One region of the Bacillus sp. 37MA genome, then DNA from elsewhere that is predicted to be linked to it. Evidence: riboswitches for the same ligand, from Rfam matches in the RefSeq annotation. Region 1 holds a riboswitch; each other region holds the start of a gene.

What was found. A riboswitch is a leader RNA that binds a small molecule or an ion and turns the genes downstream of it on or off. The one in region 1 is predicted to bind cobalamin.
Region 2: another riboswitch for cobalamin. It lies ahead of A3M5_RS0120230 (ABC transporter substrate-binding protein); the one in region 1 lies ahead of A3M5_RS0102365 (energy-coupling factor ABC transporter permease).
Region 3: another riboswitch for cobalamin. It lies ahead of metE (5-methyltetrahydropteroyltriglutamate--homocysteine S-methyltransferase); the one in region 1 lies ahead of A3M5_RS0102365 (energy-coupling factor ABC transporter permease).

The regions. Positions count from the first base shown of each region.
Region 1 covers NZ_KB889752.1:436,266-440,504, reverse strand. Annotated here, with positions in the region: gene A3M5_RS22085 (energy-coupling factor ABC transporter ATP-binding protein) at 1-78, opposite strand, end outside; gene A3M5_RS23585 (energy-coupling factor transporter transmembrane component T family protein) at 75-737, opposite strand; gene A3M5_RS0102370 (energy-coupling factor ABC transporter substrate-binding protein) at 734-1,012, opposite strand; gene A3M5_RS0102365 (energy-coupling factor ABC transporter permease) at 1,009-1,731, opposite strand; cobalamin riboswitch at 2,190-2,380, opposite strand; gene A3M5_RS0102360 (PepSY domain-containing protein) at 2,514-3,032, opposite strand; gene A3M5_RS23580 (PepSY domain-containing protein) at 3,126-3,635, opposite strand; gene A3M5_RS0102350 (sensor histidine kinase) at 3,642-4,239, opposite strand, start outside.
Region 2 covers NZ_KB889752.1:3,676,438-3,680,676, forward strand. Annotated here, with positions in the region: gene A3M5_RS0120205 (anthranilate synthase component I family protein) at 1-99, shown strand, start outside; gene pabA (aminodeoxychorismate/anthranilate synthase component II) at 96-686, shown strand; gene pabC (aminodeoxychorismate lyase) at 671-1,507, shown strand; gene A3M5_RS0120220 (YflT domain-containing protein) at 1,476-1,811, opposite strand; gene A3M5_RS25595 (hypothetical protein) at 1,953-2,126, opposite strand; cobalamin riboswitch at 2,270-2,456, shown strand; gene A3M5_RS0120230 (ABC transporter substrate-binding protein) at 2,561-3,514, shown strand; gene A3M5_RS0120235 (FecCD family ABC transporter permease) at 3,477-4,239, shown strand, end outside.
Region 3 covers NZ_KB889752.1:3,642,744-3,646,982, forward strand. Annotated here, with positions in the region: gene A3M5_RS0120065 (alpha-amylase) at 1-1,358, shown strand, start outside; SAM riboswitch class I at 1,417-1,520, shown strand; cobalamin riboswitch at 1,566-1,754, shown strand; gene metE (5-methyltetrahydropteroyltriglutamate--homocysteine S-methyltransferase) at 1,923-4,184, shown strand.

The DNA.
Region 1 (4,239 bases):
TTTGATCGTCGTATTGATTTGTTTTAATGCTTCTGTTCCATCAGGATAAACGGAACAAATACTTTTTAATTCGATCATTTCTTTTTCCTCCAGAATGATTGCCATTCAGACGATGGAATATAGTCCAAACCGCCACGTAAATCGACAGCATGCTGCCTCTCATTCATTTCCATTAATGTTGATGTAAAGATATGAACGGCGGCTCTCGCAGCCATTTGAATACCCGGGCGTCCGGAGCGCAGTGTCTGTGCCATTATCACCTCACTCTTTTTTTCCCATAATTGAAAAATAAAGCGATAGACGAGTGCCACAATTTCAATAAATAATGACGGCAGTTTACACACATTCATCAACCAGATGATTTGTGTAAACGGCGTTGTCAAAATAAATGCGTAGAGAGATGCCGCTCCAGCAAACGCCGCACAGGCTGTTGTCACAGCTTCTTGTATGGACTCTTTATTTGCGTATATAGATAACCAGCCTTCAAAAGAAAAAGCAATTGGCAAAACGCCGGCTAAAATAAACGCAGCCGGCGCCAGTAAAAGTCGAATATATAAAATGAGTGATACACCGCCCAAAAAAACAAATATGGAAGCCATGATCACAACCAAAAACGTTGCAGCTGGTTCTCGCCATATTAAAGAAAGAAACAGCAGCGGTAAACAGATAGCCGCCTTTTCAGCAGGGTGAATGCGAGCGAAACGACTGTTATATGCCGCGCGGTTGAGTACATTCATGATTTCTCTCTTTTCGAACGTGTGCGGATCGTCCCAATTACGTATCCGATTACGCCAGCGCCAATGGCAGCCTGCAATGAAAAAAGAAGACCCTCCGTTTCACCGCCTGGTGGTTCAAAAATGGGTGAGGCCCACGGTTTATAATCCGTTTGAATAGCCGTGATTTTTTCTTCTGCGAGACCGTCTGCTCCGCCAAATTCACTGTCCTGCCACATAAAAAGCGGAATGATAGCAATTGCCGCGGCTAACAAAAATAAGGTGATGTTTTTTTTCATGAGAAATGAACCCCTTTCAGCGATGTACGGTGCTTCTCTAACCAATTAACGGCAGCGGCTGTCAGCAATCCTTCACACACGGCAAGCGATACTTGTGTCACGGCGAAAATGCCCGCAAATTCAAGAAATGATGCATATACTCCGCCCGTTTCAGATGGAAAAGCAAGTGCCAGTTGCAAAGACGTAACTGTATAGGTAACGATATTTGCCGCAAAGGCCGTGAAAAAAGCATTCGTTCCCGCTTTCATTCCGGCTTTTTTCAACATACGGTACACGGCATACGCCGCAAATGGACCGGCAACCGCCATTGAAAAAGCATTCGCACCGAGCGTTGTAATGCCGCCATGCGCAAGCAAAAGAGCCTGAAATAGCAGAACAATCGTACCTAGTACGGTCATTGCTGCTGGTCCAAACATCATCGTGCCAAGTGCTGTCCCGACCGGATGCGAACTACTGCCGGTCACAGAAGGAATTTTTAACGCGGATAAAACAAACGCAAAAGCGCCAGCAAAACCGATCATAAGCTTCGCTTCCGGGTTTTCATCAACAGCTTTTTTTAATGTTTTTAATCCCCATAAAAAAAATGGTATGGTCACGATCCACCAGAAAACAGCCCATCCTATGGGCAAAAACCCTTCCATAATGTGCATCGCTGCCGGTTCTGTGTAAGAATTTAGCCAGAAAAAGACAGCAAGCAATAAAATGATTAATTTATTCATACAGTAGCCTCTTTTCGATTAATTGAACGGGCTGCAGCGACAAAAGCAGCAGCAAATTCTTTGTTGGATGGAAAATAAATGTGTATATCCGGTCACCGTATTAAAGGTTAAACAGCTATCCCGTTTTGCTCCGGACCGCTCTTCAGACTGATAAGCCCTCTGGAAGCCACACACCGGTTAAGGCGGTCAATTCAGTTGTGCACGTGTTGATTTCATTATGATGTGGCGTCGGATAATGTGCACAATATCACTTCTTTGCCAACTCTTCTCATGCATGTCGAACCATCGCAAATAAGAACGTGCCGATTCATTTCGGTTAATTTCTATGTTGACGTATGTCAATCACTCCTTTTTTTGGAAACGCAAAAAGCCCCCGCTTCTTCAATGGAAGCGGGGGCAGAAAATCGCAAAAAAGGCATACTTTATACGCATTCATCCCGTTCTTCCCACCGAAGAATAATGTTTAGGCATTAAAAGCAGGTCTCCTGGCTTGCGGTCCTTTTACTTTTGTCCCCCTTCCCGGTGTATTCACCAGTGGATATGGACAATTTCATCGCGCTTACAGTAGCGGGGGCTGCATCGGATTCACACCGATTTCCCTATTATCCCGGACGTTCAAACTCCGGGCACTTTCAATGTTTCATATTTAGTTTTGTTATTGTAATCAAGAATAGCAGGAAACCCACTATTTTGACAAGGGAAAATTAAGTATTTCAGTAAAAAACTGATTAGTCGTTCATAAACCAGGTAAAAAAAGCGCCAAAGTATCGCGCTTTTTCAATTTAATCATCTGTATCAGTTTCGCCGACTGTTACTTCACCGGTTGCACCGTGTACATACACGTCCGTTTCTGTTTTGCCGTTACGAATCTCAATTTCATAACGGCCGTCGTCAAGCTCGACATTCGTTACGTTACCTTTTACTTTTTTCTTCGCAGCCGCAATCGCTTCTTCTTGTGTAACCGTTACGTTCACCGCCTCGTTATTGTCGTCAAAATCGTCATTGTCGTCATGATCATCACGTTCTGTTTTCAAAATTTCCCCCGTGTTGCCGTCAATGTCGATATCCTCGCTATCTGTATCTACTTCATACACGATTCCATTCCATTCGCGCTCAAGTTCAATGCTTTTGACGACCGCTTTCGTTTCTTTTTCCGCGATCGCCTTCGCTTCTTCCATCGTCAATTTCACATCCACACTCGGCACTTCTGCTTGACTTTTATCTGTTTGAACACCCCACACAGCCCCTCCACCAATAAGTCCTATTGCTAATAATCCGCCTGTCATTGTACGTTTTTTCATGTTGTTTTCCTCCTTGTTTTTTGATCTTGCTTCTATCATAGCCGCGCAAGATGAGAAAATAAGGGTAGAAAAATGAGAGTTTGATGAGAGACATTAATCATCCCATGAAATGGACATAATCTCACCTGAAATAGCATTCACCTGCACGGTTGCCTCGTCACCGTTTGCAAGATCAATATCGACAATAAACGAACCAGCTTCGTCGTCGTCGCCCATTTCAATTTCGTCGATAATACCTGGCACTTCACCGAGCGCAATCTCTCCCGCTTCCGCTTCTGTCAACGGTCCTGATTCCTTCACCGGAGCTGTTTCTTCTCTATGTACATACTGTTCTTCAATCGCTGGCTCTAACATACGGGTCATTTCCTGCAGCTCACCCGTCTCACTGTCGACAATCACCTCATATTCACCTTCCGCCACCTCAATCGTATACACATACTGCCCGTTCCGCTCGGCTGATTTTGTCACCGTGCCGCTATACCTCTCGGCCAGCTGCTCACCCGCATCTGCCATCGTAACGTCCGGTGTCTGAACAGTTTGATATAAGAAGAAAAGAGCCGTAGCTGCTGTTAAGACAACGATTGTGATCCAAACTTTTTTCATTTCTCTTCACTCCGTTTTTTCATTCATTGTAGCCCGGTATTCTGAGATATCGCTGAGAGTGATGATTGCAGTCGTCCCTTTTCCTTCTTCACTTTCTATTTTTACATCTGCTCCGATCGCAACCGCTATATCTTTAGCCAGCGACAGTCCAAGACCGAATCCCCTCGTTTTACGCGAACGCGCTTTATCGACTCGATAAAAACGGTCGAAAATTTTATCGATGTCACTAGATGGAATGCCGATCCCTTTGTCGATGACATGAATTTCATTTTTTTCAACGAGAAGATGTATTTCGTCATCTGAATATTTACGGGCGTTATCGAGAAAAATATATAAAATTTGGCGTAACTTCGAACGATCAGTAATGATCGTAAAGGGTGCATGTACCCCCACATCAATACGTCGATCATACGCTTTTTCAAACGCTTCCGCGGCCTCCTTTACAAATGACGCCACGTGTACAGACTCTTTTTGAATATTCCATGATTCATTGCTCCGCGCAAGCGTTAATAGTTGCTGCGTCAACTCTTTCATCCGCACCGCTTCTTCATGAATTGCTTCAACAGATTCATCAAATAAATCTGGCCGGTCTTTCCCGCGTCGC
Region 2 (4,239 bases), 3.2 Mb from region 1:
ATTGTCATTGATTCTAAACCGGAATACGAGTATAAAGAGTCGCTTAAAAAAGCAGCGGCAATGTTAAAAGCGATGGAACTAGCGGAGGATGCACAATGATTTTCATGATCGATAATTACGATTCATTTACATACAATCTTGTACAATATCTCGGTGAACTTGGCCATGAACTCGTCGTGCGTCGCAATGATGAAGTGACAACCGATCAAATTGCCGGCATGAATCCGGATTTTGTTATGATATCTCCTGGACCATGCACGCCAGACGAGGCGGGCATCAGCATGGAAGCGGTTGAGAAATTCGCCGGCAAGATTCCGTTGTTTGGCGTTTGTCTTGGTCAGCAGTCGATTGCGCAGGCGTTCGGCGGTGATGTCATTCGCGCGGAACGGCTTATGCACGGGAAAACGTCTCCCGTTTTTCATGACGGCCAAACAGTATTTAAAAATTTACCAAACCCATTTCGGGCGACGCGCTATCATTCGCTCATAGTCAAAAAAGAAACGTTACCGGATTGCTTCGACGTATCTGCATGGACGGAAGAAGGTGAAATTATGGCGATCCGTCATAAAGAATTTGCCGTTGAAGCCGTTCAGTTTCACCCCGAATCAATCATGACCGAATGCGGGAAAGAGATGCTGCAAAATTTCATATCCACATATGGAGGCGCGTTATGTACACGTACGTAAATGGGGAAATCATTAAAAACGAAGATGTCCGTATTTCTCCGTATGATCACGGCTTTTTATACGGAATCGGTGTTTTTGAAACGTTCCGTACATATAATGGCAGACCGTTTTTATTGGATGAACATCTTATCCGGCTGAATGAAAGCTTGACGGAATTAAATATTGATCTGCAATTGAATCGAAGCAATGTTGAAAAAATATTATCGATGCTTTTTGACGCCAATGGATGGGAAAATGCTTATATTCGATTGAACGTTTCAGCGGGTGACGGTGAAGTTGGGTTACAGACAACGCCCTATCGAAATCCGAATATGATCGTCTTTCAAAAACCACTTACTGGGACAGAATCTCTTGCTGAAAAAAAAGGTGAATGGTTAACACTGCGCCGGAACAGTCCAGAAGGCCGTTATCGTCTGAAGTCGCATCATTATTTAAATAATATGTTTGGTAAGCGTGAGGTTGGAAATGATCCTAAAGTTGAAGGGATATTTTTGACGGAAAACGGTTATATAGCAGAAGGGGTTGTGTCGAATATTTTTTGGACGCAACAAAACACGCTATATACACCAGCGCGTGAGACTGGTATCCTGGCCGGTGTGACACGGCGATTTGTCATGAAAATAGCGCGGGAAGCCGGTATGAATGTAGAAGAAGGATTGTACCATCCGGAAGATGTTTATGCAGCTGATGAAGCATTTGTCACGAATTCTATTCAAGAAATTGTGCCGTTGTCTGCACTCGGAAATACAACATTTCCAGGTGCAGAAGGGGCGGCCGTAAAAGCATTATTTATACGGTACCGGGAGGCTGTTCGTCTATGACGAGCAGCACTTTTTCTTTTGCGAACTCCCTGTGATAGTTCTCTGCGTCTTCTTCAGATAACCCAAATTTAATTAATGAATCTTTCACCGGTTTTTCCCGTAAAAACATCGATTTTATTTTCTCTTTCATCGATGGACCGGCTGTTTCGACGCTTGCTTTTGTCCGGTTTTGAATCGTCAAATAAATATCCGCATCTTTCGTAAGAACTGTCATTTGCGCCGGATCGAAACCTTCCACTTTCAAATCTTCTATTTTACGAATGACGTCAATTTCACTGTCAAATAACCCAATGACTTGTTTCATCCTGTTTCCCCCTGCAAAAAATTTGTTTTCTTTTCTTTTCCCATAATATTGGATGTAGAAACAGGATAGGAAAATAATTTTAAGAGTATGTTCTGTTCCTTTCAAATAAAAAAACCTGTCCATAATAGACAGGCGGTCACATTACAATTTTTGTTCATATGATGAATCTTGGTTGAAATAGCTGTCATTATTGTCCGGAAATTTATCAATCCGGTTCGAGTCACTGAAATCAAATGAGTCACGGAGAAAATAAACGAAAAAGAATCCAACGACCATAATAATCAGAAAAAGAATAATTACTGTTAAGGGACCCACTATAAACGCCTCCATTCTTTATCGTTACTAAACATGTTCCACTTTTTCATAGATAATAAACATATAATTTTTATATAAAGCTGAATTTTCTGAAAAAATAACCTTTCTCTTTTTTCATGTATAATGAAACATGACGGAAAACATACATATGAACGTATCTGGGTGAAGCTGCGAATAGCGGTTTCTTAAAAGGGAAGCTGGTGAAATTCCAGCGCGGTCCCCGCCACTGTAAATGGGAGTAAAAGACACGATGTCACTGTGTAAACACACGGGAAGACGTTTTTTACGATGACTATGAGCCAGGAGACCTGCCTTGGAACGATGCACCGACAACCTGCGCGGATAGGTGGTGTGACGGACGGGTCTGACTGTCTTTCATACACCTCTATCACGTAGAGGTGTTTTTTATTTTCCGAAAAAAGGGGGAATTATTGATGAAAAAATCATGGCTGGCATTAGGAATATCAGCGGCATTGCTTGCAGGCTGCGGTGCGGAAGAAGAGGCACCTACTAAAGAAAATACGGAAACAAAGACAGAAGAAACAGCTGGATTTCCTGTTATAGTAACAGGGGCGGACGGTAATGAAGTCGAAATTGAAGCGGCACCAAAACGCATTGTCACATTAGCACCAAGCAATACGGAGATCGTGTACGAATTAGGTCTTGGTGAAGAAATCGTTGGTGTATCGGATAATGATACATATCCGGAAGATGTACAAACGAAAGAAAAAGTCGGCGGCATGGAGTTTAACGTCGAAAAAATTATTAGCCTTGAGCCGGATCTTGTTTTGGCGCATGATTCTGCCGGTGCCGCTTCTGAAACAGGTGTTCAGCAGCTTCGCGAGGCAGGCATCGATGTCCTTGTCATTAATAACGCGGATAGCATCGCTGAAATGTACAATTCGTTTGAATTAATTGGAGAAGCAACCGGGACAGCAGCAGAAGCTGAAACGGAAGTAAAAGAATTAAAAGCGGATTTTGCGGCGCTTGAAGAAAAAGCCGCTTCTATTAAAGAAGAAGACGTGAAAAGTGTCTTTTTTGAAGTTGATCCAACACTTTATACAGCGGGAAAAGGCACATATCTAAATGAAATTTTTGAGCTGATCAACGTTGAAAACACAATGGCAGATCAAGAAGGATGGCCGCAAGTAACGGAAGAAGCGGTAATTGAAAAAAATCCAGATGTTATTTTACTGAATTACGGCTCTTATGTGGAAAACGCGGTTGATGGCGTGTTGACGCGCGAAGGCTGGGATAACGTGAATGCAGTGAAAAATAAAGAAGTCATTGAAGTGAATGCGGATATTACGAGCCGGACAGGCCCTCGTCTTGCAGAAGGAGCTGAATCTATTGCGGAAGCGGTCTACCCGGACGTTTTTGCCCAATAAAAAAACGGCGTACGCTTTTGCATTGTTGTTTCTCATTGGAGCCATCTTTATAGGAACGGCAGTTGGAACGATACATGTCCCGTTTCGACACATTGCTGCGATTTTAGCGCATCATTTATTCGGAACGGGGCTGTCAATGGACGCATCCATTGACAATATCGTCTGGAAAATCCGGTTCCCTCGTGTGGTGCTTGCTGGTTTAATTGGGGCTTCACTGGCGATTGCGGGAGCCGCTTTTCAAGGATTGCTCCGTAATCCGCTGGCTGATCCGTATACACTTGGTGTTTCTTCTGGGGCATCAGTTGGTGCGGTGCTTGTGCTGTTTTTTCATGTCTCGATTCCATTTCTCGGCGGATTTACGCTGCCGGTTGTCAGTGTGGCAGCAGCTATTTTAACGATCTTTTGTGTGCTTTTGTTTGCGCAGACGATTGAGCGGTCAATGAAGCTTGAAACGATTATTTTAACAGGCATTATTTTCAGCTCGTTTTTTGGTTCGTTTATTTCATTGATGATTGCGCTCACTGGCGAAGAGCTGCGGCAGATTATCAACTGGCTACTTGGCAGTGTTTCAATGCGCGGGTGGCCGTATGTGCAGCTTATGACACCATTTTTTATCGGCGGCGCGCTGCTTCTCATGTATATGGCACCAGAATTAAATGCGATGTCATTTGGCGAAGAAAAAGCGAAATATCTCGGTGTGAATGTTCAGCGAAAAAAAATGATGG
Region 3 (4,239 bases), 3.2 Mb from region 1:
CTGTATGGGTGCCGCCTGTAACAAAAGGGCAGTCTGACAAAGATACCGGATACGGTGTGTACGATTTTTATGATCTCGGTGAATTTGATCAAAAAGGAACAATTGCAACGAAATACGGAAGGAAAGAAGAGCTTGAACAGGCAATTAAAGCATGTCACGATGAAGGTATACTTGTGTACATCGACGTTGTCATGAACCATAAAGCAGGTGCGGATGACAAAGAAACATTCAAAGTCATTGAAGTGGATCAGAAAGACCGGAAAAAAATTATTTCAGAAAAGCCATTTGATATTGAAGGCTGGACGAAATTTACGTTTCCCGGACGAAAAGGCAAATATTCTGATTTTGAATGGACTTTTGAACATTTTAACGGCACGGATTATAATGCAAAAGAAGACCGGACCGGTATTTTTCGCATTGAAGGCGAGCATAAAAAGTGGAATGAAAATGTCGATGATGAATTTGGCAATTATGACTACTTAATGTTTGCGAACATTGATTATAACCACCCGAAAGTGCGTGAAGAAATGATCCGATGGGGTAAGTGGATGGCTAAAACGCTTAATTGTGACGGCTACCGCTTGGATGCCATTAAACATATTGATTATGAATTTATTGATCAATTTACGAAAGAAGTACAGGATGAGCGAGGCAAGGATTTCTTTTTCGTCGGCGAGTTTTGGGTACCAGAACTGGATGATTGTGAACATATGATTAAAGAAGCAGACGGCCGTATTCATTTGTTTGACGTACCGCTTAAATATAATCTATACGGTGCCTCACAGCAAGGTGCTAAGTATGATTTGCGGGAAATATTCAAGGGAACGATCGTTGAAACCTATCCTCAAAACGCGGTCACATTCGTTGATAACCATGATACGCAGCCGAATGAATCGTTGGAATCCTTTTTAGCCGACTGGTTTAAACAAAGCGCTTATGCACTGACACTGCTTCGTAAAGATGGCTACCCATGTGTATTTTATGGGGATTACTATGGTATTGGCGGCGAGAAACCGATCAAAGGTAAAAAAGAAGCGATCGATCCATTATTATATAGTCGATTACATAAAGCATATGGGGATCAAGAAGACTATTTTGACCATCCAAATACAATCGGCTGGGTGCGGCGCGGCGTTGAAGAAATCGAACGTTCAGGCTGCGCTGTTGTCATTAATAACAGCGAGGAAGGCGGTCAAAAAAGAATGTTTGTCGGTGAAGAACGTGCCGGAGAAAAATGGGTTGATTTCGTGAAAACGCGTGAAGACATTATTGAAATTGATGAAGGTGGCTGGGCAACATTCCCGGTTAATGCAGGCGGCGTTTCTGTCTGGGGACTACCAGAGAAAGATGTCGAATAAAGTTGACACAAAAAAAAGTGCATGATAGAATCTTCGTAATCATTAAAAAGAATATATACTCTTATAAAGAGCGGCGGAGGGACTGGCCCTATGAAGCCCGGCAACCATCAGAAATGAAAGGTGCTAATTCCAGCAAAGCATGATCGCTTTGGGAAATGAGAGGTTTATGATGAAATAAACTTCCTGTTTTCGAGTAGGAAGTTTTTTAATTTAATACAAGCATATGGTGAAATGCAGCAGTTCAGCATTTCTTAAAAGGGAAGTCCGGTGAAAGTCCGGTACGGTCGCGCCACTGTAATGGGGAGTTTTTCATAAAACCACTGTTTCATTTGAAATGGGAAGGAATGAAAAACGCTGAACCAGAGTCAGGAGACCTGCCATATGTACGCACTTTTTATGCTCTACGCGTTATAGAGAGGAGTGGTCGAAAATGATGAATGCCGCGATGTATGATGATCTCAATCCCGGTTGATTTATATTCTGCTCTCTTTCTGTTACAGAAAGAGAGCTTTTTTATGGAAATCACCATAATTTGAGGGAAATCATCTTACAGGAGTGAAGAAAATGAACAGTTATTTAACGTCAGTATCGGGATACCCGCGCATTGGAGAAAAAAGAGAATGGAAACGGTCTATTGAAAAATACTGGTCCGGTGAAACGAAACAAACGGATTTTTTGCAGGAAATGAAAGAACTTCGCCTTGGCTATTTACGCATCCAGAAAGAAAAAGGAATCGACATGATTCCGGTCGGAGACTTTAGTTTTTATGATCATGTCCTTGATACGGCTTCGATGTTTGGCCTTGTACCGGAACGTTTTGAATACGATGGAGGCAGTGTATCGCTTGATCTATATTTTCAAATGGCACGCGGGTCAAAACAAGCTGTAGCTATGGAAATGACCAAATGGTTTAATACAAACTATCACTATATCGTTCCGGAATTAAACAAATGCACGCCATTGCTTGTGCATAATCGTCCGCTTGACCTGTTTTTAGAAGCAAAAAATGAAGCGGGTATTACAGGGAAGCCTGTGGTCATTAGCCCGTTCACATTTGTGAAGCTAGGAAAGGGCTATACGCCAGAAGAATTTGGATCCACTGTTTATGCGCTGCTGCCGCATTATGAAACGGTCATTCGTGAGTTAAGTGAAGCAGGTGCTGATTGGATTCAAATTGACGATCCATCGCTACAATTCACGCTGACAGAAGAAGAAAAAGAAATTGTTACAAATGTATACGATGCTCTTTCAAAAGCGAAAGGAACGAGTCGCCTTCTTATTCAGACGTATTTTGATTCAATCGATGACTACACGTTTGTCACGTCACTTCCAGTTGACGGGTTCGGGCTTGATTTTGTTCATGATCGGGGAGAAAATGCATCAAGCATTGAAGAAAAGGGGTTTCCGGAAGAAAAAGTTCTTTTTGCCGGTGTGATTAACGGACGAAATATTTGGAGAGCGGATGTGCGTGAACAGTGGGAGCTGCTAAAATCACTTACAGCCCATACGAGTGAAGAACGTCTAATCATACAGCCATCATGCAGCCTTTTGCACGTGCCGGTTACGACAGAATCGGAAGCGAAAATGCCTGAATTTCTAAAAGAGGGACTCGCGTTTGCGAACGAAAAGCTGGATGAACTTCAATTATTGCAATCAGCGCTTCGTGAAAAAGAATTGCTGAATTATGTAGCACCTGTTATTCCAGGAAGAGATAGTGTTCACGTTCAAAAAGAAGTGAAGCAAGCGGAACTTGATACAGGAGACAGGTCACGTCCATTTGCTGAACGACAAGTATTACAGCGTGAAAAGTTCCAGCTGCCTTTATTACCGACAACGACGATTGGAAGTTTCCCACAAACAACAGAAGTAAGGAAAAAACGTCAGCAATGGCGTAAAAATGAACTATCAGCAGCTGATTATGCGTCGTTTATCAAACAGGAAATGAAAAAGTGGATTGACATTCAAGAAAAGCTGGATCTCGATGTTCTCGTTCACGGTGAATTTGAACGGACGGACATGGTTGAATTTTTTGGTGAAAAGCTGAAAGGTTTTTATTTTACACAGTTTGCCTGGGTGCAGTCGTACGGCTCGCGTTGTGTAAAGCCGCCGGTTATTTACGGGGATGTTGATTTTATTAATGAGCTGACAGTAAAAGAAACCGTATATGCACAGTCTTTGACAAGCCGTCCTGTAAAAGGAATGCTGACAGGGCCGGTGACGATTTTTAACTGGTCATTCGTTCGTGAAGATGTGCCAAAGGCGACCGTGATGAATCAAATTGCGCTTGCTCTTCGGAAAGAAGTAAAAGCACTTGAAACACAGGGCATCCATATGATTCAAGTGGATGAACCGGCGATCCGAGAAGGGCTTCCGTTGAAAAAACGAAATGAGCAAGAGTATCTTAATTACGCGGTCAAGGCATTTAAGTTATCTGTCTCAACGGTGGAGCCAGACACGCAAATTCACACGCATATGTGCTATTCTGATTTTGAAAAGATCATTGACAGCATTTCTGCGATGGATGCGGACGTTATTTCAATTGAAACGTCAAGAAGCCATGGCGAGTTGATCAGCGCATTTGAAAGCTACCATTATGATAAAGAAATCGGGCTTGGTGTCTATGACATTCACAGTCCGCGGGTGCCGATGAAAGAAGAAATAATTCAAAACATCAGTCGTGCGTTACGCGTACTTGATCCGAAGCAATTTTGGGTCAATCCGGATTGTGGACTGAAGACACGTAAAGAAGAAGAAACAATCGCTGCCTTAAAGGTGATGGTCGAAGCGGCAAAAGAAGTGCGTGAACAAATAAAAGCCAGCGTTTAATGAAAAAGGTTCCTGCATTCGCAGGAACCTTTTAGCCTGCAGACAAAAGCTTCAT